3 regions of the Bacillus sp. N1(2025) genome follow, and region 2 is predicted to be linked to each of the others. Evidence: riboswitches for the same ligand, from Rfam matches in the RefSeq annotation. Region 2 holds a riboswitch; each other region holds the start of a gene.

What was found. A riboswitch is a leader RNA that binds a small molecule or an ion and turns the genes downstream of it on or off. The one in region 2 is predicted to bind thiamine pyrophosphate.
Region 1: another riboswitch for thiamine pyrophosphate. It lies ahead of tenA (thiaminase II); the one in region 2 lies ahead of ACNFN4_RS15300 (acetylornithine deacetylase).
Region 3: another riboswitch for thiamine pyrophosphate. It lies ahead of ACNFN4_RS10305 (ECF transporter S component); the one in region 2 lies ahead of ACNFN4_RS15300 (acetylornithine deacetylase).

What each region holds. Positions count from the first base shown of each region.
Region 1 covers NZ_JBLTJB010000004.1:162,328-174,011, forward strand. Annotated here, with positions in the region: gene thiD (bifunctional hydroxymethylpyrimidine kinase/phosphomethylpyrimidine kinase) at 1-761, opposite strand, end outside; gene thiF (thiazole biosynthesis adenylyltransferase ThiF) at 784-1,794, opposite strand; gene thiG (thiazole synthase) at 1,791-2,561, opposite strand; gene thiS (sulfur carrier protein ThiS) at 2,558-2,761, opposite strand; gene thiO (glycine oxidase ThiO) at 2,758-3,867, opposite strand; gene tenI (thiazole tautomerase TenI) at 3,851-4,468, opposite strand; gene tenA (thiaminase II) at 4,446-5,153, opposite strand; TPP riboswitch at 5,241-5,349, opposite strand; gene ACNFN4_RS11230 (monovalent cation:proton antiporter family protein) at 5,403-7,247, opposite strand; gene prpE (bis(5'-nucleosyl)-tetraphosphatase PrpE) at 7,475-8,224, shown strand; gene ACNFN4_RS11240 (RluA family pseudouridine synthase) at 8,257-9,150, opposite strand; gene ACNFN4_RS11245 (NAD kinase) at 9,165-9,965, opposite strand; gene yjbM (GTP diphosphokinase) at 9,983-10,618, opposite strand; gene ACNFN4_RS11255 (UPF0738 family protein) at 10,646-11,011, opposite strand; gene ACNFN4_RS11260 (CYTH domain-containing protein) at 11,136-11,684, shown strand, end outside.
Region 2 covers NZ_JBLTJB010000006.1:229,385-241,068, reverse strand. Annotated here, with positions in the region: gene ileS (isoleucine--tRNA ligase) at 1-1,016, opposite strand, end outside; gene divIVA (septum site-determining protein DivIVA) at 1,357-1,851, opposite strand; gene ACNFN4_RS15330 (YlmH family RNA-binding protein) at 1,946-2,716, opposite strand; gene ACNFN4_RS15325 (YggT family protein) at 2,778-3,056, opposite strand; gene sepF (cell division protein SepF) at 3,063-3,521, opposite strand; gene ACNFN4_RS15315 (YggS family pyridoxal phosphate-dependent enzyme) at 3,518-4,210, opposite strand; gene pgeF (peptidoglycan editing factor PgeF) at 4,215-5,051, opposite strand; gene ACNFN4_RS15305 (YlmC/YmxH family sporulation protein) at 5,206-5,457, opposite strand; gene ACNFN4_RS15300 (acetylornithine deacetylase) at 5,518-6,798, opposite strand; TPP riboswitch at 6,874-6,978, opposite strand; gene ACNFN4_RS15295 (ABC transporter ATP-binding protein) at 6,983-7,780, opposite strand; gene sigG (RNA polymerase sporulation sigma factor SigG) at 7,909-8,691, opposite strand; gene sigE (RNA polymerase sporulation sigma factor SigE) at 8,832-9,551, opposite strand; gene spoIIGA (sigma-E processing peptidase SpoIIGA) at 9,609-10,538, opposite strand; gene ACNFN4_RS15275 (S8 family peptidase) at 10,755-11,684, opposite strand, start outside.
Region 3 covers NZ_JBLTJB010000004.1:13,718-20,211, forward strand. Annotated here, with positions in the region: gene ACNFN4_RS10300 (glycoside hydrolase family 18 protein) at 1-1,203, opposite strand, end outside; TPP riboswitch at 1,352-1,465, shown strand; gene ACNFN4_RS10305 (ECF transporter S component) at 1,645-2,244, shown strand; gene ACNFN4_RS10310 (ABC transporter ATP-binding protein) at 2,231-3,868, shown strand; gene ACNFN4_RS10315 (energy-coupling factor transporter transmembrane component T family protein) at 3,843-4,604, shown strand; gene ACNFN4_RS10320 (STAS domain-containing protein) at 4,650-5,483, opposite strand; gene ACNFN4_RS10325 (S8 family peptidase) at 5,703-6,494, shown strand, end outside.

The DNA of each region.
Region 1 (11,684 bases), on a different contig from region 2:
TGTCCCTCTCCGATGCCGAGCGTATGTTCCACGGCTTCCCGCACAAAATTGACGGCTGTCTCAAACGCGGTCTGAATGTTTTTCCCCTTTGCCGTTTCCGCCGTCAGCGCGGCTGCGAACGTGCAGCCTGTTCCGTGGGTGTGTTTGGTGTCAATATAAGCGTGGCTGATTTGGGTAAAAGACGAACCGTCAAATAATAAATCAACGATTCTCCCCTGTTCAGGCTGGTGTCCGCCTTTTATGATGACATGCTTTGCACCAAGCTTGCAAAGGCATTCGGCCGCTTTTTTCCGGTCCTCAAACGTTCGGATTTCCATTCCCGTCAATACCTCAGCTTCCGGAACATTCGGCGTCACCGCATAGCTGCGCGGAATTAACAGCTCTTTTAACGCGGCCTGAGATTCCTCACGCAGCAGGGAAGCGCCTCCTTTGGCAATCATGACGGGGTCGGTGATGACATGATCAAGCCCGTACTGATCCGTTTTTTCCGCAATTTCCGCAATCATTTCCGCGCTCCACAGCATTCCCGTTTTTACAGCGTCAGGCCGCAAATCTTCCGCCACCGCGTCAATCTGGCTGCCCAGCGCTTCCCGGGTGAGCGGATAAATGCCGTGAACGCCCAAAGTGTTCTGGGCGGTTACCGCTGTAATGGCTGACATCCCGAAAACGCCGAGCTCCTGAAAGGTTTTGAGATCCGCCTGTATACCGGCACCGCCTCCTGAATCTGATCCGGCAATCGTCAATGCTTTGCATATGCTCATGATGTTTTTCTCTCCTTTCGCATTATCCGATCCATTTATGATAAAAGGATTTCGCTCTGCTGATATCACTTGTGCCGTGTATTAATGCTCTGCCGTCACGAAACAGAACCATCTTGAACTTGTCTGTGCAAAACGAAATTAAATACGGGTTGGCTGAAACATCAAGCCCTGTCCGTCTGAGCTGTCCCGCAAGTTTTTGCAGATCAAACTGTTCGGAGATCCCCGTTCTGATCTGCACCGTGTTCCGCCCGCACAGAACCGCCGCTTTTGTCTGATTTTCATAGGATAAAAACGGATAATCGTTTGTGCCGCAGCTTGGGCAATCAGCCGACTTAAGACGGGCGACGTTTATTTCTGACCGTTCATTTTTCCATAAATCAAAGGAACGGAGAACATGCTCGATAGATCCGCCCGTTAACAGCTTCAGCGCATCTGCTGCCTGAAAAACGGCCGTCTGCAATGCAGCCGGGCTGATGATTCCTGCCGTATCGCATGTCATACCGCCTAGAGGCAATGTCTCAAGCAGACAGTGAAGGCACGGCGTGACACCGGGAATGACGGTAAAAGAGAGCCCGTAGCTGCCGACACAGGCGCCGTACAGAAAGGGAATCCCTTTCTGCACAGCCGCATCATTCACAATCAGCCTCGTTTCAAAGTTGTCGGCGGCATCCACGATGAGGGAGGCGTCACGAATCAATCCGGGTGCGTTTTCCGCAGTGACATCCATGACAAATCCCTCGACTTCTACATCACTATTAATAGATCGAAGCCGTTTTTCAGCCGCCGCGGCTTTCGGCATTTCCTGTCTGACATCGTCTTCGGTATAAAGCTGCTGGCGCTGGAGATTACTCCACTCCACATAATCTCTGTCAGCGATCGTTACCTTCCCGACTCCTGCTCTGACAAGCATCTCCGCACTTGCCGTCCCAAGCGCACCCGCGCCGATAATCACGGCATGAGACGACCGGAGCTTCTCTTGGCCGGAGGGACCGATCGGCTGAAACAGCTCCTGTCTGGAATATCTGTCCGTCATACCGGAAGACCGTCTCGCGGACTGCTTGCAGTTCCGTAATCTTTCACCGGAATTCTCCCGGCTTCATAAGAAAGGCGGCCCGCTTCTACGGCAAGCTTCATCGCCCGGGCCATCTTGACCGGATCATCAGCGCCTGACACAGCGGTATTTAACAGCACGCCGTCAGCCCCGAGCTCCATCGCGTAGGCGGCGTCTTTTGAAGATCCGACGCCGGCATCGACAATAACCGGCACCTTCGCCTGTTCAATGATAAAGGATAGATTCAGCGGATTTAAAATTCCCTGACCGGAACCGATCGGGGAAGCGCCCGGCATAATGGCATGCACTCCGAGCTCCTCAAGACGTCTTGCGAGCACGACATCGTCTGACGTATACGGAAGCACGATAAATCCCTCTTCGAGCAGCTGTTCTGATGCTTTCAGCGTTTCAACCGGATCAGGCAAAAGTGACCGGCTGCATCCGATGACTTCTACTTTTATCATGTCACAAAGCCCTGAAGCTTTGGCAAGCCTTGCGATTCGGACCGCCTCTTCAGCCGTTGCGGCACCGGCCGTATTCGGCAGAAGCGTGTATTTAGACAAATCAAGCTGTTCGAGAAAGTTAGGCTGAGACTCTTCAAAGATGTTCATCCGCCGCACCGCAAAGGTTAAAATATCTGATTCCGAGATAGCCACCGCCTCTTTCTGAATCTCAAAACTCGGATATTTTCCCGTTCCTAACAGCAATCTTGACTGAAACTGTTTTCCGCCTATTGTTAACATCCTCATCCGCCTCCTACAAAATGGACAATTTCTATGACATCGCGGTCACACAAACTTGTATTTTCATAATTCTTTTTTTCAATGATTTCTTTATTTCTCTCCACAACTACGATTCTTTGATCAAGCTGGTACGATTCAAGCAAATCCTGAACCGTCCCCTCATTTCGATTCCAATCAATTTGTTTTCCGTTCAGCTGAAGGATCATATATGAACAGCCTCCTTGCGATCAATTCGAAACGCTTCTTCCCATTCCTGTTTAATCTGTCTTTCCAGGATCATATCCCGCACCATTTCAGCCGTTGCCGGCGCCAACAGGATGCCGTTCCGAAAATGGCCGGCGGCGAAGATGATGCCGCTGTCTTCAGGATGCCGCCCGATAAACGGCTTTCCGTCTCTAGTTCCCGGCCTGAGACCCGCCCAAAACCGGTCTATTTTCATATGTTCGATGGCGGGAAGCATTGTTTTCGCTTTTGCAATGACGGCCTCAATTCCTCCGATGTCAGGCGTATCGCTCCAGTCGCCCTGTTTCATCGTGGCGCCGATGACAAGCCGGCCGCTTTTTCTCGGGACGACATAACAATGATCATGGTAAAGGGTTTTGGTCAGCGGGATATCGTCATTCCACACGGAAAGGCATTCTCCTTTCACAGGAAAAAAAGGCTGTCCCAAGCCGAGCTGGCTGAAAAACCGGCCGCTCCATACACCGCTTGCAACTGCGACTTTGTCAGCATAGACATCCCCGCCGGATGTTGTGATGCAATATTCTCCGTTCACCCGTTTTACGGAGGTGACTTGTGTATGCTCATATATGTCAGCGCCATAGCGCCGCGCTCCTTTTGCATACGCTTTGCAGACATAGTACGGTTCGACATGGACATCGTCTTTTATAAAACTTGCGCCGAGAATGTCTTTTGAAGCGTAAGGCTCTTTTTCAAGGGCATCTTCCGCTGAAAGCCAGGTGACGGAAGGCAGATCATCCATCTTCCGTAGACGGGCGATATCTTCTTCGGTATACGCCAGTTTAAGCATTCCGCCGTTATGGCGCCTGATGTCAATGCCGCAAGCTTCCTCAAGCTCTTGCCCCGCCGCTTCATACAGCCTTTGACTGTGCATGGCAAAATCAAAAAACGCATCCCGATTTTCACATTCCGCATGAGCGCCCAGCATTCCCGCGGCAGCGCTTGTCGTTTTTCGGCCGACTTCTCCGGCTTCAAACAAGACAACGTTCTGCTGCGTCTTCGCCAGCTCATAAGAAATGGCGCACCCGATAATTCCGCCGCCGATCACCGCTGTATCATAGTGCTTCTTCATAATCGGCCTCCCTTACCGCGCGTGCATACCGTTTTGCCGCTTCCTCAGGATTTTCAGCTGAGAAAATACCTGACATGACGGCAATTCCGTCCGGTTTCGCCTGCTTTGTGTGTCCGATCGTCTGCAGTGTCATTCCGCCGATTGCGATGACGGGGATGGAAAGCGTGCGTTTGATCTCTGAAAGCAGGCTGATGCCTCTTGCTTCAAGTCCTTGTTTACATTCGGTTTCAAATACATGGCCGAACACCACATAATCCGCATCTTCCTTTTCAGCTTGGATAGCTTCTTTCAGCGAATGAACCGAACGCCCGATATGAAGATGTGGAAATCTGCTTCGCACCTGCTTTACGGAAAAGCTGCGGGACGGAAGCTGAACACGGTGTATGTTGGCAAAAAGCGCGATATCCGCCCTGTCATTGATGATCAATTTGTCCTTATCCGCACCGCCCTTTTTCAAAAGGGACAAAAGCTGCATGATCTCTCCCGCTGTTTTATCCCGCTCACGGATATGGATAAAGCTTACTTCGCGCTGAATCGAAAGAATATCCTCGGCCAGCTCGGCAACGGGTTTGCGATTATCAGTTACCGCGTGCAGCTCCAAAGGATTCCACCTCTTTTCCGCCCTTCTCGGACCAGCCTTCTTTTTGATAGGCCATTCCCCAAAATTGATATTCATAATAGCTTGAAATCACAAAATTCTCTTTCATTTTCGCGCGGATGTCCTCTGTGCTGTTTTCAGCAATCTCGTCGAAACGGCTGATTTGTTCTTCGACTTGCTGTCTGAACCAGTCTCCGCCGTATGTACCGATCCATTTTTCATAAATCGGATGCTCCGGTTTGCACTCTTTTAAGTGTTCGCCGACTTCATAATAAAGCCAATAACAGGGCAGAAGCGCAGCTAATATTTCTCCAAAATTGCCGCTCATCACCGATCTGTACATATGAGACGTATAAGAATAGGCGGTCGGTGCCGGTTTAAATGCCGCACGCTCTTCTTCCGTAATCCCTAAAAGCTCCGTAAACTCGCGGTGCAGCGCCATTTCCGCTTCATATGTCCCTTGAGCGTGGCCCGCCATCCTGCCCGTCGTAAACAAGTCTTCGGCATATGCGGCGCCGAACGCCTGAACTTTTGCAAAATGCGTCAAATAGTAGGAATCTTGCAGCACGTAATAACTGAAACGGTCTATCGGCAGGCTTCCGTCACCGATTCCCGTTACAAACGGATGAACAAAACTTCCGTCCCACCATTCGGCAGCCGCCTGTCTGCATTCTTCAGAAAATGTCATCATGTCTTCCCCCCTGTTAAAATAAAAAAACCACTTTCCCGCATCGGAAAAGTGGTTTGGAATTTAAATGGATAAAAGGAACCCCAAAAAAATACCGCTCCACTTCCCTACGCAGGTCTGAACCTGTTCAAGTTATGAGGGTCTAAAAGTCTCACTTTTATCTCAGCCCTTATGAAGGACACCCCTAGTGGTCATACGATTAATGATTTATTTGTTATGCCTTCTATATTATCACGAATTGCAATTTGGTCAAGCTTCAAGAATTTTTCTCAGTTCCGACACGTAGTTGCGCGAGCCCGTGACGATGAGGCGGTCTCCTGTTTTCAGCCGCGTGTCTCCGTGCGGAACGATGCTGTCCACACCTCTGAAAATCCGGACGAAAATCACATCGCCCATCAGCGGAAATTCCCGCAGAATGATGCCGTTATACGCCGGGTTTTCCAGATTGATCTGATATAACGAAGACTCCTCATTCGTCAGGAGGCTCATCACGCCCGGCGCCTCAATTAATGCGCGCAAGAGCGTCTTTGTAGACAGAAGGATAGAAAAAATACTGATGCCCTCTTCTTTCAGTTTTGTTTCATGCTCAACCGAGCCGACGCTTGCGATGATACGCTCAGTCCCTTTCTCTTTCGCTATTAAGGCGATTTCGGCGTTCACATCTTCATTTCCAGTCGCCACGACAAGAATATCCGTTTTGAAAATACCGTGCGACTCAAGCGTGCCGGGCTCGTAATCAGAAATCGTGTCAACCGAAAAAACGGATTCCGCAAGCGTTTCCCCGGCATTTTCCTGATACACATGGACGACCCGTACTTCATATTCCTCCTCAGGCAATTCCAGCGTAACCGGAAGTGTCATTTGGTTGGCGCCGATAAATGTAATGCGCTTTTTTTCCTGCGGCGCACTTTGCCGTTTGTATAATTTCTTAAAGCCGATCGGCGTGATGATACTGGCAATAACCGCAACTAAAGTCAGCGCGCCGGACATATTGGCGCTGATAATGTGGAGCCTTTCTCCGATCGTAGCCGCCGCGATAACAAGCGACAGCGTGGACGTCAGCAAAAAGCCCGAAGCAAACACGGTTCTTTTGTCATACCATTTCTTTAAGTAAAACACCGGGAACATTTTGCTGATAAACAGCGCAAGCAGAAGCAGCGGAATCATCGTTACTGTTTTCGGATCTTGGAAAAGCGTCCAAATGTCCAATTTCACCCCGACCATGACGAAAAAGATCGGAATTAAAAACCCGTATCCGAATGAATCCAGCTGTTCCACCATTTCTTTATTCGGAGACAGTAGCGATACCAGAACGCCTGCCAAAAACGCGCCGAGAATATTTTCCGCCCCGAGAGATTCCGATAAAGCGACAAGCACGATAATCAGTGTGAAAATGGCTCTCGTGCCGATCTGCACGGTGCCTTTAGACATCGACTGCACAAATGAGCGGTGTTTAAAGATCCTGCCGAAGAAATACAGCACGACCCCCGCGGCAAAGAGAATCAACAGAAGCCACATATTTCCGCTGTCTTCTCCGTAAAGAGAAGAGAAGAAAGCGAGCAGAATCATCGTAGCCAAGTCCGCAATAACGGCAACAAGCAGGATGATCTGGCCGATATTGGAGTTCATGATCCGTTCTTCCTTTAAAGTCGGGACCACCACGCCGAGTGATATCGTCGAAATAATAAGCGTCATTAAAAATGCGTTTTGTATAAAACCGGCTAATACAAAGGCATAGGACAGCAGCAATGATAAAATAAAGATGCCGAAAAAGATAATCAGTGCGGCAGAAAACGTGTTGGGCGCTTCCTTGCCATTCGGAAGGAATTGTTTTTTCTTCCCTTTCTCAAATGAAGAAAAATCAATTTCCAAGCCGCTTAAAAACATTAAAAAGATAAAGCCGAGAACAGACAGCGTCTCCAGCCACGTGTCTCCCTGAACGACAAGATTCAGGCCGCTTTTTCCGATAATAAGCCCCATGATGATCTCCGCGACGACGACGGGGATGCTGAGCTTAAACCGATGTAAAAGGAGCGGCGTCAAAAAAGCGACGATCAGAACGACGACTAAAGATGCGACTGATGTGTGTTCCATTCGTAAATACCTCCTTAAAACAAGGGTTATAAAAGCCCGCTTTAAGCGGGCGAAACCTTACTTTTTTTTAAAAACATAACGCATATTCTAACAAGGCTGACCGCGAAAAAAAAGTGATAAGGCTTTATTTCTTTAATTCTTTTTTAATTTGTGCAAAAACAGCGTAATTAGGTATAGGAATTAGCCCCATAATAAATAAAAAACCGTTAATAAGGAGGCTGACACGAATGGCTTATGACATCATCAGCGATATACACGGATGTTATGACGAAATGATCGCGTTAATGCAAAAGCTCGGATATGAAGTGAAAGACGGAACGCCCGTTCATTCTGAAGGCAGGACGCTTGTCTTTGCGGGGGATTTAACGGACAGAGGCCCAAAATCCGTAGAAGTGATGCGTTTTGTGGCAAAAGCATATGAAAAAGGAGCCGTCCGTTATGTCCCGGGAAATCATTGCAACAAACTGTATCGTTACTTAAAAGGAAACCCCGTAAAAGTGATGCACGGACTGGAAACGACGGCAGCCGAACTGAAAGAGCTGTCTCCCGCCGACAGAACGGAAGTCTCCAGACAATTCATCCGATTATATGAGTCAGCGCCGCTTTATGACATTTTACATAATGGCGATCTCGTTGTCGCCCACGCCGGCATAAAAGCTGACGATATCGGTAAATACTCGCGTAAGGTAAAAGAATTTGTTCTGTACGGCGATATCACGGGTGAAACGTATCCCGACGGCAGACCCGTCAGAAGAGACTGGGCCGCCGCTTACGAAGGCAAGGCATGGATTGTTTACGGCCATACCCCGGTAAAACGCCCCCGGATCGTCAACCGTACGATCAACATTGATACAGGCTGCGTCTTCGGCAATCAACTGACAGGCTTTCGTTTTCCCGAGCACGAAACCGTCTCTGTGGAAAGCTCAATGCCGTATGATGCTTCACGATTTCGCGAGGATCACGGCAGGCAGGCATGAAAAAAGCCCGAAACCGGCACACGGTTCGGGCTTTACATGTGTTCAATTAATGTTCTCATATCGTCAGGCACCGGAGCGTGAAAAACGAGCTTTTCTCCGGTCATGGGGTGTACGAATGAAAGCCGCTCACTGTGAAGAGCCTGCCGCGCAATTCCCTCATTTTTTCCGCCGTACAGTGTATCGCCGACTAACGGGTGGCCGAGGTAGCTCATGTGCACCCGGATTTGATGCGTCCGCCCCGTTTCCAGCCGCAGGGCTGCAAGCGTAAACGCATGTCCCGCTTTTTCCGTTTGAAAATGCGTCACCGCTCGTTGTCCCTCCGGCGTTACCATCCGCTCAATAATACTGTCGTGTTTTCTTCCGATGGGCGCGTCCACCGTTCCTTCCTTCTGCGGCATGATGCCGTGTACGACAGCGAGATACCGCCTGCTGACAAGCCCCTTCTTCTGCGCTGCTGACAAAAGAGAATGGGAAAGCCGATGTTTGGCGATCAGCATCGCCCCCGATGTATCCCTGTCAAGGCGGGTGACAAGATGAACCGTTGATGGCACGCCGCTTTTCCGGTAGTGGCTGATCACTCCGTTAGCGATGCTTCCCGACGGATGTTCTCTTGATGGAATTGAGGAGACATACGGCTGTTTATTGACCACAAGCACATGGTCATCTTCATAAAGAATATCAAGCGGAACCGGCTCAGGCAAAAGCGTTTCACTCACATGCTCCTTCGGAAATTCAATCTTAAGCACGTCTCCGTCCGCTAACACGGTGCGGACGGTTACATGCTCTCCGTTCACAAGCAGGTCTCCCCCGCCGAATTTAATGTCAGCGAGTAGCCGCTTTGAAATGCCGAGCTGCGCCGTATATTCTTTTACCGTCATGCCGGCTTCCCGAGCAGTCATGTTCTTTTGGATAAAAAAGTTGTCCAATCCGTTTCCTCTTTCTATTCGCCTTTTCCGATAAAGGAGTCCTGCACCCTTTTCCAAAACGGAAAAGGGCGGAATCTTGCAAATCTGACTTTTTCATTTGCCACACGGCATAGAATGGACTTGACATCCTTATGCAGCAAGGTTAAATGATCAATTGTGACTTGAAAGTCGACGTCGTTTCTCGGTTTGATGACACAGTTATGATGATCGGGAAGCAAAAGCGGCGAACCGACAGTCCTGAACACTCTGTTGTTGATGGATGCCATTTCCGCAAGCTGAATCGCCCTGATGGAAGGGTGGATGATTGCGCCGCCTAACGCCTTATTATAAGCCGTGCTTCCGGAAGGCGTGGACAGACATAAACCGTCTCCCCTGAACGTTTCAAACAGCTGGCCTTTAATTTCCACGTCAGCGACGAGACTGCCTTCTATGCTTTTGATCGTACATTCGTTCAAAGCCAGATACCGCTCCTCACGCTCTTCATCATGATAAGTGACAATCACCTCAAGAAGGGGATACTCCACGGTATGATACGGCGTTTTGGCAATGGCCAGAACGAGCTTTTCTATCTCCTGCGGAACCCAATCGGCATAAAAACCCAAATGCCCCGTGTGAACTCCGACAAACGCCGTTTTATCGAGACGGTCGCTGTACCTGTGAAATGCGTAAAGAAGCGTTCCGTCACCGCCGACGGAAATAACGATTTCCGGCTCTTTTTCATCCAAGGTCATATCAAAATCGAGTAAATACGCCTGTATTTTGCTTTTCAGTGTATCTGAAACCTCGTCTCCTTTTGAAGAAACGGCAAATTTCATGCCATTCCCCTCCTTTCCTACTGGCGGTCTCCCGCTTTTTTCTTTCGCGAGAACGCGGCTTGGGCTTCCTGGATTTCTCCGCGGATTTCTGACATTTCTTCATCGAGCCGGGATGCGGCTTCTGAGGCCCGCTGCAGCCTCAGCTTTACTTTTTCGGGAATGTTCCCGCTGTATTTGTAATTCAGTGAATGCTCAATGGTTGCCCAAAAGTTCATGGCAAGCGTCCGAATCTGTATTTCCACAAGAACGTGCTTTTCACCGGACGTTGTTTGTAAAGGATATAAAACGACAAGGTGGTAAGACCGATATCCGCTTTCCTTATGCTCTGCTATGTAATCCCGCTTATCGACAACGGTAAAATCTTTTCTGGCAAACAGCATATTTTTGACGATCTGGATATCATCGACAAATTGGCACATAATACGCAGCCCCGCGATATCCTGCATCGTTTCAATCTGATGAAGCGGTATGCTTTTTCGTCTCGCTTTTTCAAGTATGCTCGCCACCGGCTTCACGCGGCCTGTCACAAACTCAATCGGTGAGTGGTCATCTTCATACTCATAAAGGGTTCTGACGCCTTTCAGCTTCACCTTTAATTCTTCAACAGCCTGGCGGTATGGCGCTAGAAATTGCTCCCATTGTTTGTCATCCATCGTACATCCCCCAATTCCGAACCTGTTCTAAAGAAATACGTTTTTCACTTTTTCTTCCATATCTCCGTAGTTTGCATTATCTTTAATATTTTCAAGAAGATAATCGAGTTCTTCATGCAGCCCTGAAAGTTCAACCGTTTTTCCGCCGGCCTCAAGGACCGCCGGCTTTCTTTGGTCTAAGGCTTCTTTCAGATCCGGCCAGATATGTTCTTTTATAATGACATATTCAAAAGAGTCAGCTGATTCAAGTATGTATACAAAAGCAAAGTGATCGGAATCAACAAGCATTTGACCTGAGGCTTTGCGTTCCGCTCCGCTTAAGTCCTCTCCGCACTTCAAGCGGAGCGCGTCTTCTGTTAATGATGCATTTTGGATTTCAATTCTCTTTTGCATAATGTTCTCCTTTTTTAACAAAGTACAGCATTTATTTTATCATATCAAGGTCGATATTGATAAACGTAACCTCTAAAGAGATAATGGGAATTATACAAATTTTCGTCCTGAAAGGAAGACTGTCATGACCCAAGAAATAGAAATTGAATTCAAAAACCTGCTGACAAAATCAGAATTTCTGAAGCTGAGTGAAGCACTCTGCATGAAAGAACATGATTTTAAACAGCAGGTCAATCATTATTTCGACACGAAAGATTTTTCCCTGAAACAAAAAAAATCAGCACTCCGCATCCGAGAAAAAGACGGCGCGTTCGTTCTGACGTTAAAAGAGCCTGCCGCGGTCGGTCTGCTGGAAACCCATCAAGAGCTTGCGGCACCTGATCTTGACGTCTTCAAGATTCCGGAAGGCCCCGTCAAACGTCAGCTGGAAGGTCTCGGAATCAACTCAGAACACATTTGCTATTTCGGAACGCTGTCGACCGCACGCGCGGAAAAAGAATCAGAAAAAGGCTTAATCATTTTAGATCACAGCCGATATTTAGAGAAAGAAGACTTTGAATTGGAATTCGAAGCTGCTGACTGGGATGAAGGAAAACGGGGGTTTGAACAATTGCTCAAGCAATTCGGCATCCCAGAGCGGATCACGAAAAATAAAATCCAGCGTTTTTATGAA
Region 2 (11,684 bases):
TTTTGGCCAATGATAAAGTCATCTTCCCCATGTCCTGGCGCTGTATGAACACAGCCTGTTCCGGCATCAGTTGTTACGTGTTCACCAAGCATAACGAGAGAGTCTCTGCCATATAGCGGGTGTTCAGCGATAATGTTCTCAAGGTCTTTTCCTTTGACCGTTCTTGTCACTTCATACTGATCAAATCCGCATGCTGATGCAACACTTTCGACTAAGGCACTTGCTACGACAAAGCGGTCTTCACCTACTGCAATCACGCTGTACTCAAGATCAGGGTGCACTGAGATTCCGAGGTTCGCCGGAATTGTCCAAGGCGTTGTTGTCCAAATGATGATGCGCTCGCCGTTTTCAAGAACGCCTTTTCCGTCTTTTACACCAAAAGCGACGTAAATAGATGCTGAACGTTTGTCTTGATATTCGATCTCGGCTTCAGCCAGAGCAGACTCACTTGAAGGTGACCAGTTAACCGGTTTAAGGCCTTTGTAAATGTAGCCTCGTTTTGCCATTTCACCAAATACGCGGATTTGCTGCGCTTCGTATTCCGGTTTTAATGTCACGTATGGGTTTTCCCAGTCACCGCGGACACCAAGACGTTTGAATTGCTCACGCTGTCCCTCGATTTGCTTCCAAGCGTACTCTTCGCATAGTTTGCGGAATTCCGCTACTGACATTTCTTTGCGGTTGACCTTTTTGTTTTTCGTCAGCGCCGTTTCAATCGGCAGTCCGTGCGTATCCCAGCCCGGCACGTACGGTGCGTTGTAGCCGCTCATTGATTTATAGCGGACGATGAAGTCTTTCAGGATTTTGTTCAGGGCATGGCCCATGTGGATGTCTCCGTTTGCATAAGGAGGTCCGTCATGCAGCACGAATTTCGGGCGGTCTTTCGTCCGTTCTTGAACAAGACGGTAAATGTCCTGCTCCTCCCAGTCTTTTTGCATGTCCGGCTCACGATTCGGCAGATTTCCGCGCATCGGAAAATCTGTTTTCGGCATTAACAGCGTATCTTTGTAATCCATTTTCATTCCTCCACAACATTTTTCAGAAAATAAAAAAGCCCTCTCATCCCATAAGGGACGAGAAAGCTTATCTCGCGGTACCACCCTTTTAGAAAAAACGGATCATCCGTCTTTTCCTCTCGAACATCGTAACGTGATGGAACGTCCTATCCTACTCTCGGTTCAGAAAGGAAACTAAAGGGCTGATCTGCATGATTCCGGCCATCCCGGGCTTTCACCTTCCCCGGGTCGCTTTATAGCCTGTTTTGAGTCATGCCGGTCCCTTTCAATCGTCTTTTCATCTGAATTTATGAACGTATTATATTCGAACGGGCCGGAGAATGTCAAGAAAATCAGAAAATTATTCTTTTTCCTCAAAAACCGCGTCGACTTCGTATTCCAGCAGATGATCCCAATCATCGTTCTTCAGCAGGTCGAGCTGCGCCTCAATCAGCATTTGGAAACGCGTTCTGAAGACTTTAGACTGTTTTTTCAGCTCTTCAATTTCCATTGCGATTTTTCTTGATTTGGAAAGCGACTCATTGATGATGCGATCAGCATTTTTTTCTGCTTCACGGACGATCAGCTTCGCTTCTTTCTGCGAGTTGCGCTTTACGTCTTCTGCGGCTTCCTGAGCTACGAGAATTGATTTATTCAGCGTTTCTTCGATATTGGCAAAGTGGCCGATTTTTTCGTCCAGCTCGTTCACTTTCGCCTCAAGCTCCGTTTTTTTACGGAGTGCGATTTCGTAATCTTTTCTGACCTGCATTAAAAATTCATTTACTTCATCTTCATCATATCCGCGAAAACCTTTTGTAAACGTTTTGTTATGGATATCATTCGGCGTTAATGGCATATTGCCACCTCCATTTTTACATTTCAGTACGGTTATCTAGTTCACATTATAAAACAAATACGGCACAGATGGAGAAAAAAACTGAAAAAACGACTTATTTTTGCCGTTCAAATGTAACTTTCCATTTGTCTTTTTTCGTTTTTCCGTCAACTTTTGCCAAACTGCATCGTCCGAAGCCGCGAATCGAGAGCATGTCCCCTTCAGCAACCTGATAAGACGGATCTTCAATGGCTTTCCAATTCACCTTAACGAGCCCGTTTTTCACAAGCGCCTGCGCTTTCTGACGGGATTGCCTGCTCATTGAAGCGCAGACGGCGTCGAGACGCAATGAAGAAACCGTGTCATCCCTTATTTCGACATCTGAAGCGGGAATGTGAAGAGCGGAAAGCTCGATTTTCTCAAGCTTTACCGGCGCTTTGCCCGCTTTGGTCAGCTGAGTGCTGACAAAATCGGCGATTTCACCGGAGACGATGAGCTGCACGGCTTCCTCTGAGAAAATCAGATCGCCGTATTTCTGCCGCTTTAAGCCGATCCCCATTAATGATCCGAGAAGAGAGCGGTGGTCAATGCTGACGAATTTTTCAGCGTATTGAACGTCAAAAGCCCGAAGCTCAAAATCATCCTGTTCAGGTTCCATATATTCAGGGTATAAAATCGCGCGTTTGCGCTCAGCTCTGTCATATCCTCCGAAAAACGCAAGACCGCAGGCGTCGCCGATAACGGCTTTTACAATCACCTGTTCTCTGGGATCTAAGAAATCAGTCAGCTTCATCCGATACTGGTCCAGGACAATCTGTTTCCATTCAAGCGCCTGATCAATAAAAGGCCGCTCGTCTTGTCTGAAGTGCTGGTAAATATCGCTCATGTTCTTTCCTTTCTATGTAAAGAGGCTTGGCTGGTGCCAAGCCCGTATCAAACTGTCGCATTCAAGTATACATTGCGATCATGCGGTATAGGCCCCAAAGTCCCGTCGTGGCAAACCGAAGCACGATAATCGCTACAATCGGGGATATATCCAGCATGGCAATGGGCGGAATGATCCTTCTGAACGGCTCTAAATACGGTTCGCAAATCGCTGCGAGAAACCGTCCGACCGCCGTTTCTCTCGTACTCGGCACCCATGACATAAAGATATAGATGATCAGGGCAAACGAGTAGATGTAAATTAAATAACTCAGAACGGAAAAAATTTGATAAAGAATCATCCTGCTTTACCACCTCTGATGTTCGTCTTCATTTATAAGCTCCGAAATCGTGCCGGAAACGTCGACATTATCAGGCGTGCACAGAAAAATATCTGAACCGATTCTCTGAATGTCGCCGCCGATGGCGTAGACGGTACCGCTTAAAAAGTCGACGATTCTTTTCGCCTGATCATGCTGGATGCGCTGCAGATTGACGACAACCGCCCGCCTGTTCTTTAAATGATCGGCGATTTCCTGCGCTTCCGCATATACACGCGGTTCACTCAACACCACTTTAGAGGATTTCTGAACACTTTGCAAGCTTACTACGTTCTGCTTGCCCTGCGGCTTCTGAGCGTAAGCAGGCTGTTTATCTTTCTGCTGTTCATGCTCTTCCGGATGATCCTGCTCCGTTTCAATGTATTCGTACTCGTACTCCTCCTCATCCATTGAGAAAAAGTTTTTCAGTTTATTTTTCATGCTCATTTATTTACACCCCCCGGTTCATTTCCGACTAATGAAGAGCCGATTCTGATAAAAGTTGCGCCCTCTTCAACAGCGATTTCATAATCATTTGACATGCCCATTGACAGTTCCCGGCACGGTGCGTTTGTCTGATTCAGTTTTTGCACCTGATCCCTCAGATCACGCAATTGCCGGAAGCAGGCTCTGATCGTTTCTGTATCGTCTGTCAGGGGAGCCATCGTCATCAGGCCCTCTACAGAAATGTTTCTAAACTCAGAAAGCTCTCTGATAAAGGGGATGACCTCCTCTGTTTTCAAACCGTGCTTAGACGGCTCAAGCGAAGTATTCACCTGCACAAAACAGCGAACCGTATGCTGCGCCCGTTTTTCAATCTCTTTTGCCAATGACAGTCTGTCTAAGGAATGAATATAAGATACACGGTCAACGACGGCCTTCACCTTTCTGGACTGAAGACTGCCGATAAAGTGCCACTCCGGGCTGCCTTTGATGACTTCCTGCTTACGGATAAGCTCGGCATCCCGGTTTTCTCCCAGACTTGTAATACCGGCATCAACGGCCTCTTGAGCCCTTTCGGCTGATACGTATTTTGTAACCGCGATGACGGTAACATCTTCGGGGCTTCGGCCCGATCTGTTACATGCTTCGTTTATTCTTTCGTTTATATGTCGTAATTGATCAGCAACACGCAAGATCTTACGCCTCCTTCATTCCGATAAAGGACATCATGCGTCCCGTTTTCCCTTTGTCGCGGCGGTGTGAAAAGAATAGTTCACGCTCTCGTTCGGTGCATAAACCGCTGACTGAAATGTTTTCTTCCGGAATGCCGCAATGTATCAGAAGAAGACGGTTGACCTCTTTTAAATCAAGCTGATACTGGCCTTTTTCCGTTTCGCATATGGCGGATTCAGCCGTAAAAGGCAGCGCCCGCACTTCATTGATGACGCGGTCGTCGACTGTATAGCTTCCCGCGCTGATGGACGGACCGATGACAGCCTGAATATCTGTTAAACGGGAGCCTTCTTCGTTTACCCAGCGTTCCGTCATGATGCGTCCGATTTGTTTGACCGTCCCCTTCCATCCGGCATGGGCAGCGCCGATAATGGATTTCACCGGGTCATAAAAATACAAGGGCACACAGTCCGCAAAACAAAGGGCCAAAAAAAGATTCGCATCTTTCGTGTAGAGCCCGTCCGTCCCGCGGAATGCGGAAGAATAGTCTCTCGCTCCTTTTCCTTTATCCCCGGCTGTCACGCGCCGGACGCGGTTTTCATGTGTCTGGTCGGCGAACACCCAGGAATCCAGATCAGTACCGCATAAGGACGCTATGACTTCACGGTTTGTCACAACATCATGAGCTTCGTCCCGGACGTGCAATCCGGTATTTAATGACTCATACGGAGGATTGCTGACCCCGCCGTTTTTCGTCGTGAATCCGGCGATGACCTTTGTGTTAAGCTGATTCACACAGTTCCAGTCTTCTATCATGAGTGCCGAGGGGGTGGTAAGACTAAACGGGTGATATGTATTCATGGAGATCCAACCTTTCGACAAACATTAAAAAAGCGTAATTTCCCACTCATTTTAACACAATTTTAAGCATACGTTTAGCGGCTGATTGAAAAATGAGATAAATAAATGTGCCGGAAACATTGAGATTTCCGGCTTTTTACAAGTGAAGGGAGGATTACGCTCCCCCCTTTGGTTCATTTACACGCACTAAGATGACATCTTCCCCAATTTTAACTATATTTCGCCAAGGAATGATCATTTCCTCTTCTTTTCCGAAAAAACCGAGAACTTTTCCGCTGCCGCCTAAAATAATCGCCTGAATTTTTCCCGTTGTCACGTTAATATCAATATCACCGATGCTTCCGAGTTTTTTTCCGTTCGACACGTTTACCACATCTTTTATTTGAAATTCAGATATGCTGATCATCCGTATCACGCCCTTTGCCCGTTCTTTTTCCTATTATATGAACGGCCGGGCTGAACCTTGTCACATCGGGCAATCTTTTTTGCGGCTGCACCAGCCGAGGATAAATCTCAGCATGATTTTCGTATAGTCCATAAGCTCATCAACGGACACTTCCTCGTTTACGGAGTGGGCGTTTTTTAAATCGCCGGGGCCGTATATGACGCTCGGAATCCCGGCATGATAGAGCCACCCTCCGTCAGTTACGGTTTGGGAAACATCAATGACGGGCTCCTGTTTTTTGACGGCTGAGTGTGATGCAGCCAAGACAGAAACTGCCGGATGATCCGGGTCGATTTTCAGCGCCGGGAACACCTCTCCTCTGTCTTCAATCATCGAAGATCCGCCCCATTTGAACACCGGCCTGTTTTCTTTGAGCCACAGATCACTGTCAGCGACACGATTAATATAGTCTTCGATTTCTGCGGCTGCTTGTTCGTGCGTTTCGTTCGGATAAAAGTGGACGGTGATCCATAACCGGCATTCATCGGCGACAAACGCTGCGTGTCTTCCGCCTTCAATGACGGCGGGGTTGATCGTATTGGTGCCGGGCGCAAAGCCGGGATAGCTTTTCGTTACCGCCCAGTGGCGCTCCAGCTCTCCCAAGGCAGCGATGATTTTCGCCATTTTTTCGATGGCGCTCGCTCCGAATGTGCCTCCGCCTGCATGAATCATATTGCGCCTCATGCCGTCATGAAATGTTTGTTTGCTTTTCAATTCTATCCAGCCGGTGATGACACCGCCCTGCCCTTGAATATGCAGGCTGCTCGTATCTGCGACAACCGCAAAATCCGCGTGATAGCCGCGTTTGCAGCATTCCAGCGTCCCCGCCTCACCGACTTCTTCTCCGATTACAGACTGTACAATGAGGTCGCCCGGAAGCTTAATGCCGGCATCATGGATCAGCTTCAGAGAGAAAAGAACACACGCCAATCCCCCTTTCATATCAGCGGCGCCCCTTCCGATCAGCATGCCGTCTTTTACGAGCGGCTGAAACGGGTCAGAGTGCCAGTCTTCGCCCCCGGCTTCTGCCACATCAATGTGTCCGTTTAAAATCAGGCTTTGATGCCTGCTTGAATCTGTCCCTTCTAAAACACCGACTACATTCGGGTCTTCCGGATACACATCCCACATATCGACCGAGCAGCCCGTTTCTTTTAAAAAGCCGGCCACCCACTTTTGGGCTTCTGCCGTATTTCTTGCTGGCGGGGCCGGAGTGGGAAAGGCTATCAGTCTTTCAGCAATATGTATGAAGTCGTGCCGCCGTTTCTCCGCCTGGTGTAACAGCATATCAATCTGATGCATTGGAAATCTCCCCTTTGGCTGTATCAAAAAACCCGTTCATTCATGAAATGAAACGGGTAAAAAACGGATCTTCCTCCGCTTTTTTCACCGCTTCCCTCCGCCGGCATGATCCGGATCAGGTCCGTTAAGGGTTGAGACAACGTCTCTCTCAGCCGCGTGGCAGCACCCCCAGGGTGAATTTATGTTATTTTACGGATGATGCCTCTTTTGCACGTGTTAAAAACGGGCGGCCATTGTTCCATAAGACATTGACAGGCATATCGAAAAACGCTGTAAGCCGCTCGTCAGAAAGCATGTCCCTGATTTTCCCGGAGGCGAACACCTCGCCCTGTTTTAAAAGAAGCGCCTGATCAAATACCGGCAGAATTTCTTCAGCGTGATGGGTGACATAAAGGATGGACGGCGCATTTTCTTTTTCGGCGATCGACGTAATCGTGTCCAGCAGCTGCTCCCTTGCCATAAAATCAAGACCCGTCACGGGTTCGTCCAAAATCAGCAGTTCCGGATCAGCCATAAGCGCCCGCGCAATCAGCGCTCTTTGTCTTTCCCCTTGTGATAATGTTTCATACCGTCTGTCGGCGTAACCGATGGCGCCCAAATCCTTCAGAAGACCGATCGCTTTTTCCCTTACTTGCTCACTCGGAGTTTCGTACAGCCCGATTGAGGCGTACGCGCCGCTGAGGGCGATTTCAAAAGCGGAGTCCGCGGCATATAATTTGTGCTGAAGACCTGCCGAAACAAGGCCGATTTTCCTTCTGAGCCTGTCACCGAGCTCTGTTTTGCCGAATTGATGGCCGAGCACCTGCATCTCTCCTGAAGTGGGGAAGTAATAAGAGCATAACATATTCAGCAAAGCCGTTTTTCCGGCTCCGTTTAATCCGTACAGCACCCAATTTTCGTTTTTCTCGACGCGCCAGTTAATATCTTTCAAAATCCATTTCCCGTTTCTTTTTAATGACACACTGTCCAGCTGTAAAATCACTGCAATTTCCCCCGTTTACTTTATTTAAATTTTCTAAAAACTTTTACACATTAGAATACATCACTTTTTTGCAAACGTAAACCATCGCATGAAAAAAGCCTTTAAACAAGGTTTAAAGGCTTTTTCCGTTATTGATGGATATTCTTATTCATTTGTTTAATGGCTGCCTTTTCAAGCCTTGAGACCTGAGCTTGGGATATGCCGATTTCTTCAGCGACTTCCATTTGGGTTTTCCCTTGGAAAAAGCGCTTTCGCAAAATCATTTTTTCCCGTTCGTTCAGTCTTCTCATGCCTTCTTTCAGAGCCAGCTCCTCAATCCATTGTGTATCCTTGTTGCGCTCATCGCTGATCTGGTCCATCACGTAAATCGGATCGCCGCCGTCATTATAAATCGGCTCAAACAGTGAAACCGGATCCTGGATGGCGTCAAGGGCAAACACAATTTCTTCATGGGGCACTTCAAGAACTTTGGCGATTTCCTCTGCTGTCGGCTCCCTGCTTGTCTCACTGATTAACCGCTCTCTTACTTGAAGCGCTTTATATGCGATATCGCGAAGCGACCTCGAGACGCGGATCGGATTATTATCCCGCAAATATCTGCGGATTTCTCCGATGATCATCGGTACAGCGTATGTTGAAAACTTAACATTATGGCTTAGGTCAAAATTATCAATGGATTTCATTAGTCCGATGCAGCCGACCTGAAATAAGTCATCAACATACTCTCCTCTGTTGTTAAACCTCTGAATGACGCTTAAGACAAGGCGCAGATTGCCGTTTACAAGCTTTTCCCTCGCTGAATCATCGCCCTCATCCTGTAATTGCCTAAACAGCTTTCTCATCTCTTCATTCTTGAGCACCGGTAATTTGGAGGTATCCACCCCGCAAATTTCGACTTTATTTCTTGACACGTTTTTCCCTCCCACTAGGAGCTGCTGTACAACGTTAAGTATCTCCTCGGGTGGGAAAAATATGCACCGCCATTTTACAGAAATAAACATCCGGCTGCGGCAATCCTTGCAGCAGTAAGGGCTGTCAGATGGAAAAAATTTTACACCATTTTGTTAAACTCTTTTCTCAGTCTTTTGATAATCCGCTTTTCGAGCCGGGAGATATAAGATTGTGAAATCCCCATCATGTCGGCTACATCTTTTTGTGTTTTTTCTTCTTCTCCGACAAGCCCGAAACGCAGTTCCATAATCTGCTTTTCTCTTTCGTTTAATTGCTCAAGCGCTTTTTTCAGAAGTTTTTTATCCACATTGGCTTCAATGTCTTTTGTAATAATATCATCATCTGTGCCGAGCACATCCGAAAGCAGCAGTTCGTTTCCGTCCCAATCAATGTTCAGCGGTTCATCAAATGATACCTCTGAACGGATTTTGTTGTTACGGCGCAAGTACATTAAAATTTCGTTTTCGATACATCGCGACGCGTAGGTGGCGAGTTTGATTTTCTTTTCCGGATTAAAAGTGTTTACCGCTTTGATCAAACCGATGGTGCCGATGCTGATTAAGTCCTCGATATTGATGCCGGTGTTTTCGAATTTGCGGGCAATGTAAACGACAAGACGTAAGTTTCTCTCAATCAGGATGGCCCGCGCCGCCTGATCCCCGCTCGGCAGCTTTAATAAGAGCACCTGCTCCTCTTCTTTAGACAAAGGCGGCGGCAGCGCCTCGCTTCCTCCTATGTAATATACTTCATCGCTTTTCAGTCCGAGTTTCATCAGCCATTTATACCACAAATATGTCAGACGCAGCTTAAGTTTTTTCATCTTCCTCCCCCTTCTAAATACAATGCATTTTGAGTATAATGAATAACAGACTTTTCGTCAGGAAACATGTTTTACAGCCTTCCCTGTCAGCATCTTCGGATGAACGATTCCGTCAAATTCACCGTCCGCGGATAATGGTTTCGTGCTGATGCCGATCAGGCATTTTTCACAAGCGATCATTTCGTCTTTTGTTAAAATCGTGACGTAATCCGGCTTTAAACAGAGTAAAAATTGATTGTCCTGGCCGACGCCCCTGTACGGAATCAGCCTCAGCTTATCCGCATGGCGGAACGAATCATCAAGCTGCTCTATCACTTCAAGCGGACTGGCGGATTTGATGAGGTCCGTTTCCTTTTCGCTGAGAATCGGAGCGAATTTGTCAATGCAAAGGATCATGACCGGCGTTTTCGTCAGCGGATCATACAGCTGATTCCCGGAATCCACCAATCCTTTCGCGCGGATTGTCTGTCCGCTGAATTCCGCCTGCACCATGACAAGTTCATCGTACTGAATGGACTTCGTCTCGATGTCTTCAATTCTCTTTTTCGAAAAAAACCATATGGCCGGAAATCCGATAACTACAAACATCCAGCTGATCGGGTCGCCGAATCCGGTCTGGCTTGTGACCATTACGCCTTGCTGCACAATTGATTCTGTCTGCAGCAGGGAATGTACGCCGATCATTCCCCCGCCGACGAGAAAAGTCGCGAAATAAAAGGCGAACAAATTTTGAAAAAAGTATCGGAACCGTTTAAAGCCAAAAGCCGTAAGCACGATGACTACTGAAAACGCCATTTTTCCCGCCGGATGCTCCACAAAGGGAGAAACAGGCGTAAACATCAGAAGCACAATGGCTGACCCGATGAAACCGCCGGCGGCCACTCTTCTTTTTTTCACCTGGCGTTTTAAAATAAAGGCGGTCAATAAAAGCAAAAGAGAATCAAAACAAAAGTTCAACAGCCAAATGACATCCAGATAGATTTTCACATCTGACCCCTTTCCTCTTTTGTCTTACTTATCTGTTTCTCTCTCTTGTTTCATAAGTATAAAGCAAGCTCTGTGGGAAAGTCTGTCAATTAATGTTGAGGGTAAAGTACAATTTTTAAGGGATAACCGTTTTATTTGTCGAGGGCCGAAAGGGTTGATTTCCTATTGTCCCCTTCAACTAAAAAAGCGCTGCCGTGATTTGGCAGCGCTCTGTTTTTACTCATTGATATAAAGTTTTCCTTTAGCCGTCTGTCTCGTTTCATTTCCGTAGTCATCTCTTGCGATAACGTCAATTTTTGCTCCGCTTGCTTTGATGGAAGAAGTCGCCGTCCAGTAACCCTCATATCGTCCCGGAGAAATTTCTCTCAGCGGAAGCTCTGTTGCGTTTTGGCTCCCTGCCCGGGCGTTTGTCAGAGGCAGACGGATCACGAAGGAAGCGTCTAATTTCTTTCCGCTTGAAAAAGCGATTTTCACTGATTCTCCGGCTTTTAATTCCTTATCCGCTCCGGGAACCAATCCGGAAATGACGGGAGCATTGTAATTGACATCGATTACCGTCTTTTTCGTTGTTTTGTTACCCGCTTCATCTGAGGCCGTGACCTTGATCTCATTGCTGCCGTTTTCCAGAAGGGTTCTCGCTTGATAAGAACCGTTATTTACTTCAGCTTTTTTTCCGTTCACCTTTACCCATTTTAAATGGGCGTCGTGCACTTTTCCTTTTACAGTCACTGCTTCTTTATTTGTTTTATCACCGTTTGCCGGACTGTCAATCGTCACATCCGGCTTATCCTCATCTAGTATGACCGTGACAGGGCGTGACTCATCGGTTGACCCGCTGTCTGTCACAGATGCCGCCGTCAGCCGATTGGCATCTTTAGTGAGTGTGACATCGGCCTGGAAATTGCCGTCTGCATCTGCTTTCGTTTCAGCGGCGGTTTTACCGTTATTGGTAAGACGGACAGCGGTTTTTGGTGAAGCCGTTCCTTTCACCGTGATTGACTTTTTGTTTGTAAATGATCGGTCTTCAGGCGACGTTATGTCAGGCACAGAAGCTTCGTAGTCGACCAAAGCTCTGATCATATAGTTTCCGTCTGATTTATCGGCTTTTGACCAGCGGCCGTCGAGGTATTGCCAGTTTCTGTTCGA
Region 3 (6,494 bases), on a different contig from region 2:
CGTTAATTGCCACGCGCCGATCGCCTGCAGTCCGAACTCCCGAACGAGAACCATTTTTTCACTCATGCTCCGCACATCCTCAAACCACACTTCATGCGTTCTTCCATTTTCATCAGTATACCGGAAGTAAGGGGAACGCTCCTGCTGGGAATAACGGATCACTGATTGATGCTTCATGGCCGTTTCCATGGCGCGCTGATTGGAGATGGCGGATCCGATCGTTCCGGGACGGTACGGAATCACCCAATCATACCCGTACAGCGGAACACCGAGAATCACTTTTCTTCTCGGCACCCTGCTGATGGCAAAATTGATCGTTTGCCTGACCTCTGTCAAAGGCGCCACGGGTCCCGGCTCACTGCCGGCGTGGTGCCAGTCGTACGCCATAATGAACATATAATCGACGACGGCTCCGATTCCGCCGTAATCATATCCCCTCAGCCACGGCACTGCATCACTTGTTTTCGCCGGAACCGATATCGTTAACGCGAGCTGATGCTCTGAAAGCCGGGTTTTTAACTGCCGGAGAAATCCTGTGAAGAGGTCCCTGTCAGCTTCTCTGACCCGTTCAAAATCGATATTTACACCGCCGTATCCCTTTCTTACGGTTAAGGAGACGATATTGTTGACGAGATTCGTTCGTGCCGTCGGATTTTGCAGCACTTGATGGGCTAATTCCGGACTGAATCCCCCTTCTGTCAAATTTGTAATAACGGCAAGCGGGCGCACTCTGTTCTGCCATGTGGTTTCTATTGCGGTTCTGTCGTTTAAATCGTTAATGATATCTCCGTTCGGGCCAAAATGATATTCAAACAAAGAAATCGCCGAAGAATACGGCGCAAAATCATTAATTAACTCTCTATCCGCTTCAGGCGTCCGAATGACATAAAATTGCAGGGTTCCCGCAAGATAGTTAGAGATATCAGGGATCTTCACTTTCATACCCGCCCGCAGCCGGTTCGGCGGAATATCCGGGTTTGCCTGCATCAGCTGCATCTGCGGCACATAAGCCTTACCTGCGATAACGGCATACGTATCATTCGGCTGAACCGTATATTCATTAAGAGGGATTAAAAGCGCCTGCCCCGGAACGATATTCGTTTCCTCAAGCCCGTTGACGCTTCTGATGCTGTCAACAGGGTATCCGTACTTTCTGCTGATGGAAAATAACGAGTCGCCAGACTGCACTGTATGAACAAACATAGATGTCCTCCGTTTCCTTTTGATCAAAAGGGCTCTTCTTATCTTTATGAATGATCATCCGGTCCGATTCCAAACTCTGTTTGGAGAAAGGCTGTTTACAAATCAGACATGATCAACTATGATGATGTCATCATAAAAAACTGTATAGGAAACGCACTAGGGGTGCTGTTATCGGCTGAGATAAAACATGCGGCAGGCGTGTTTTGATCCCTTATAACCCGATCTGGATAATACCAGCGTGGGGAAGTGCAGATTGACCGGAGCGCAGGGTTTTTCCCCATGCGTTTTCGTTCTGCTGCTGCATATTCCCTCGGATATGCAGTTTTTTATTTTTCATTAAAAAACGGGGGAGGACACCGCAATATGAAACTGAATATAAACCGCCTGTAAAATCATCTCTTTCATACATACGACTATCCGATAAGAAAGCAGGAGATCACAATGAAAAATTGGAAAATGAGAGAAATTGTCGTCATGTCCGTCATCAGTGTTGTATTTGCTGTCATTTATTTAGTATCAACTCATGCAAGCAATATAGCGGCAGGGTTTTTCGGCCGAATGAGCTACGAACCGATTTACGGTATCTGGTTTATCGTCTCGGTAATTGCCGCGTACATTATTCAAAAACCGGGAGCGGCTCTTGTTTCTGAAATCATCGCCGCGTTTGTGGAGTGCTTACTCGGAAATCCGTCAGGGCCGATGGTGATTCTGATCGGGATCGCACAGGGAATCGGTGCGGAAGCGGTCTTTTTTGCGACACGCTGGCGGATTTATACCCTGCCCATGCTTCTTTTATCCGGTATGGGATCTTCTGTGACGAGCTTCATTTATGACTTGTTCGTTTCCGGATACTCTGTTTTGAATCCGGGTTTATTAGCCGTCATGCTTCTTGTCCGTCTGATCTCAGGTGCGCTTCTTGCCGGCCTTCTCGGCAAAGCAATCAGTGATGCGCTGGCTTACACAGGGGTGCTGAACGGCATGGCGCTCGGAAAACAATTCAAGAAGAAAAAGAAACAGGTGAACCAAGATGCAGGCATCTGAGCCCCTTCTATCGGCCGGCTGTCTTACCTTTTCTTATGATCAGGATGAAAAGCCGATTCTTCAAAACGTGTCCTTTCAGCTCCGCAAAGGAGAGCGGGCTTTATTGCTCGGGCCGAGCGGATGCGGCAAAAGCTCGCTCGCTCTTTGTTTAAACGGTCTGTACCCGGAAGCATGCGATGGGGTTCAATCGGGCACCGTTTCTTTATACGGAACACCTCTTTCACACCTGACAGAACCCGCCGCCAGATCCATCGGCGTCGTGTTTCAAGATCCGGACCAGCAGTTTTGCATGCTGACGGTTGAAGATGAAATCGCCTTCGGCTTGGAAAATTTGCAATATACAAAAGAAGATATGGACGCAATCATCAATGACGTTTTAGAAAAATTAGAGATCACTCATCTGAAAACGCGAACGATCGCTTCGCTGTCAGGCGGTTCAAAACAAAAAGTGGCGCTTGCCTGTATCATTGCGATGGAACCGGAACTCATTATTTTGGACGAACCGACGGCACAGCTTGATCCATATTCCGCACGTGAATTAGTGCGGCTGATCAAAGATCTACAAGCAAAAAAAGGCTTCGGCCTTCTCGTTATCGAACATCAGCTTGATCATTGGGCGCCGTGGATGGACAGGACGATTGTCCTTGACGAAACGGGTCAGAAGGTGATGGACGGAGAGACGGACGTTATCTTTGAAACAAAGATTGAAGAGCTGATGCAGCTCGGCATTCCGATTCCGCGTGTGATCTCATTGCAGGAGCACGTCAGCATTCCTTTTACATTGTGTAAAGAAAAGCTGTTTCACGAACCTGTACCATCTCTGCCCGAACCCCGGCCCGCCGCGCTTTCGGCAGAAGACGCGCTGAGCGTTCACGAGCTGTCATTCTCAAGAGGAGCAGACGTCATTTTTCAGGATGTGAGCTTTTCCGTAAAAAAAGGTTCAATCACCGCGATTGCCGGCCCTAACGGAACAGGAAAATCCACGCTCCTTTCTGCCGCGGCCAAGCTCATCCGTCCGCTGAGCGGAGACATCAAAATAGACGGCAGACCGATTGATTCCTATTCTGAAAAAGAGCTGCGGCGGCTGACCGGATATGTTTTCCAAAATCCTGAACACCAGTTTGTCACAGATTCCGTCATTCAAGAGCTGATGTTCGGTTTTGAAAGCAGCAGACCCGCAAAGGAGAAAGCTCTTCAGCTGTTAACCCGATTCGGCCTGAGACGCCATGCCTCACAGCATCCGTTTTCTTTAAGCCAAGGACAAAAACGCCGGCTCAGTGTCGCGACAATGCTTATGCACAATGTGAACGTTTTGATGCTTGATGAACCGACTTTCGGACAGGATGCCAAAACGGCGCGGGAGTGTATGCAAATGCTCCGTGAGATTCAAAAGGAAGGAACGGCTGTTTTGATGGTGACACACGATATGGAACTCGTCTCAGATTATGCCGACACGATCCTTGTGCTCTGCGGCACGAAACTGGTATTCCGGGGAACTCCCGACGCTTTATTTTCTGATAACACCGGGATCGCCGAGCAGGCGCATTTGGCTTTGCCGCTGCGGTATGAATGGATGAAACACGACAGGAGGCGGAGAAATGAACTTGCGGCTGGAGGCTGTTAACCCGTCAATAAAGGCGGCGGCTGTATTGTTATGCGTCATTATGCTGTCGTTTATTTATAATCCGTACACCCCTGCTTTGTTTTATATCATCATTGCGGGAGGCGTCCTCTCGGCGGGGCGTGTGCCGCTGAAAAAATGGCTGCTGTTCACGATTCCGTTTGTCATTCTGGCCTTCGGTTCTTTATGGACAGCCGCCGTATTCGGAAACGTCCCGACAACCGGAAGCAACCTGCTGTTTAAGCTCGGGCCGATTGCCGTCAACAGTGATAACGCGGCGCTCGGGATTTCTATCGCGTTTCGTATTTTATGTTTTTCCGCTTTGTCGATGATGTTTCTTTTCACAACCGATCCGATTCTGTTCATGCTCAGTCTGATTCAGCAGTGTAAGCTGCCGCCCAAGCTTGCATACGGCGTTATCGCGGGGTTCCGGTTTCTCCCTCTTCTGAAAGATGAAATCCTGATCATCCGGCAGGCGCACAGAATCAGGGGCGCGGCGTCTGATTCAGGGCTGAAAGGAAAGCTCTCCGCCTTCAGGCGCTTCACCATTCCGCTATTGGCAGGCGCAATCAGAAAGGCGGAACGCACGGCGATCGCGATGGAATCTAAAGGCTTTACGGGGAGCCGAAACCGCACGTTTTACAGAACTGTTACCGTGCGCCGCGCCGACTGGTGTTTTTTCCTGCTCGTGCTTCTGTTATTCGGCGCAAGCTGGCTCATTTCATTGTTGTTTGTATAAAAACAGGCCGCCGGAGTGATTCGGCAGCCTGTTTTGTTATGTATGTTATTGATGATAATTGAGAGCCTGAGCGAGATTGGACTTGATCGTAATATCTGAGAAATTAATGCCGAGCTGTACGGCGGTTTGAGCGATTTCCGGCCTGATTCCGGATAAAGTGGACGTGACGCCGATCAATTTCAGCGCCTCAATTAATTTAAAAATCTGATGCGCCACCATCGTATCGACAACCACTACACCCGATAGGTCAATAAACAGATGTTCAATCAGCCGTTTGGCACATGTGCTCAGCGTATTTTCAAGAATGAATTTGGCGCGCTCCGTGTCAATATCGCCGACAAGCGGCAGCAGCGCCGTCCGTTTGCTCAGCGTGATAACCGGAGAGCTTAACTCCAAAATCATTTCTCTTTGCGCGTTCAGCTGCATTTTCGAGTTATGCTCGGCATGATCGACAAACGTGTAAATCGTAAAATCAAATACTCGTACAATTAAATTCTCCCATTTCTTCCTTTCTCCCTCTGCAAACGAAGATTCATGTTTATCGGCAAACGCATCATAATAACTGATGTATAGCCTCCGGTTTCTCATGAATTCACGGACCACATACTGGACGGGTGTATCCAGATGCTTCTGGTCTTTCGCGAGCTCAATCACCCACTGCTCGAACTCTTCTAAAAATTCTTTTTCCGGCATGATATACATTTTATTAATATGCCGGTAAAATTCTTTATCCTGCTCCGTCAGTTCTTCTGTGATGACAGGATTTGCCAAAGAATAAACCGAATTCGGGTCCGAATCTTCCATCGTTTCGATCCACTCTTCCGCAATTTGATCCGCTTGTTCTGTAAAATAGTCGTATAATGCTTCATTTATCTTCATATCTCTTCTCCTTTCCCATTTCCAATTATAGCGTCAGCGGGTCATGAATGAAAATAAAAGCTGTTAAACTATCCATTTATTTGAAATTTTTTAGTGCAATAGATTACGCCTTTTTTATGAAAATGCTTCAAATGACTCTTTCCGACCGGCATGCTCTGCCATAAAATAGTAGCAACACCCTTGTATCCACTCGCAAGCATAAAAAAGGAGGGCTTTTTTATGAATGGTGAAATGCATTTGATTCCTTATGTCACGGATGAACAGATCATGGATGTGAACGAGCTTCCAGAGGGTATTAAAGTGATTAAGGCGCCAGAGTTGTGGGCAAAAGGGTTTAAAGGCAAGGATATTAAAATCGCGGTGCTTGACACAGGCTGCGACATCAATCATCCTGATTTGAAAGACCGGATTGTCGGCGGGAAAAACTTCACCGATGATGACGGAGGCAAAGAAGACGCGATTTCCGATTATAACGGACACGGGACACACGTTTCCGGAACGATTGCCGCCAATGATTCAAACGGCGGAATTTCGGGTGTCGCGCCGGAAGCAAGCCTCTTAATTGTTAAAGTTCTCGGCGGTCAAAACGGCAGCGGCAAATACGAATGGATCATTAACGGCATCAACTACGCCGTTGAACAAAAGGCCGATATCATTTCCATGTCACTCGGCGGGCCAAGCGATGTGCCTGAATTGAAAGAAGCCGTCGCAAATGCGGTAAAAAGCGGTGTTCTGGTCGTTTGCGCGGCAGGAAACGAAGGCGACGGAGACGAGCGTACAGAGGAACTGTCGTATCCGGCCGCTTACAACGAAGTGATCGCAGTCGGATCAGTCTCAATCGCCCGTAAATCGTCTGAATTTTCAAACGCCAATAAAGAGATTGACCTAGTGGCTCCGGGAGAAAATATTCTCTCCACCCTTCCCAACCATAAATACGGGAAGCTGACGGGCACTTCAATGGCCGCCCCGCATGTGAGCGGAGCGCTTGCCTTAATAAAAGGGCTTGAACAG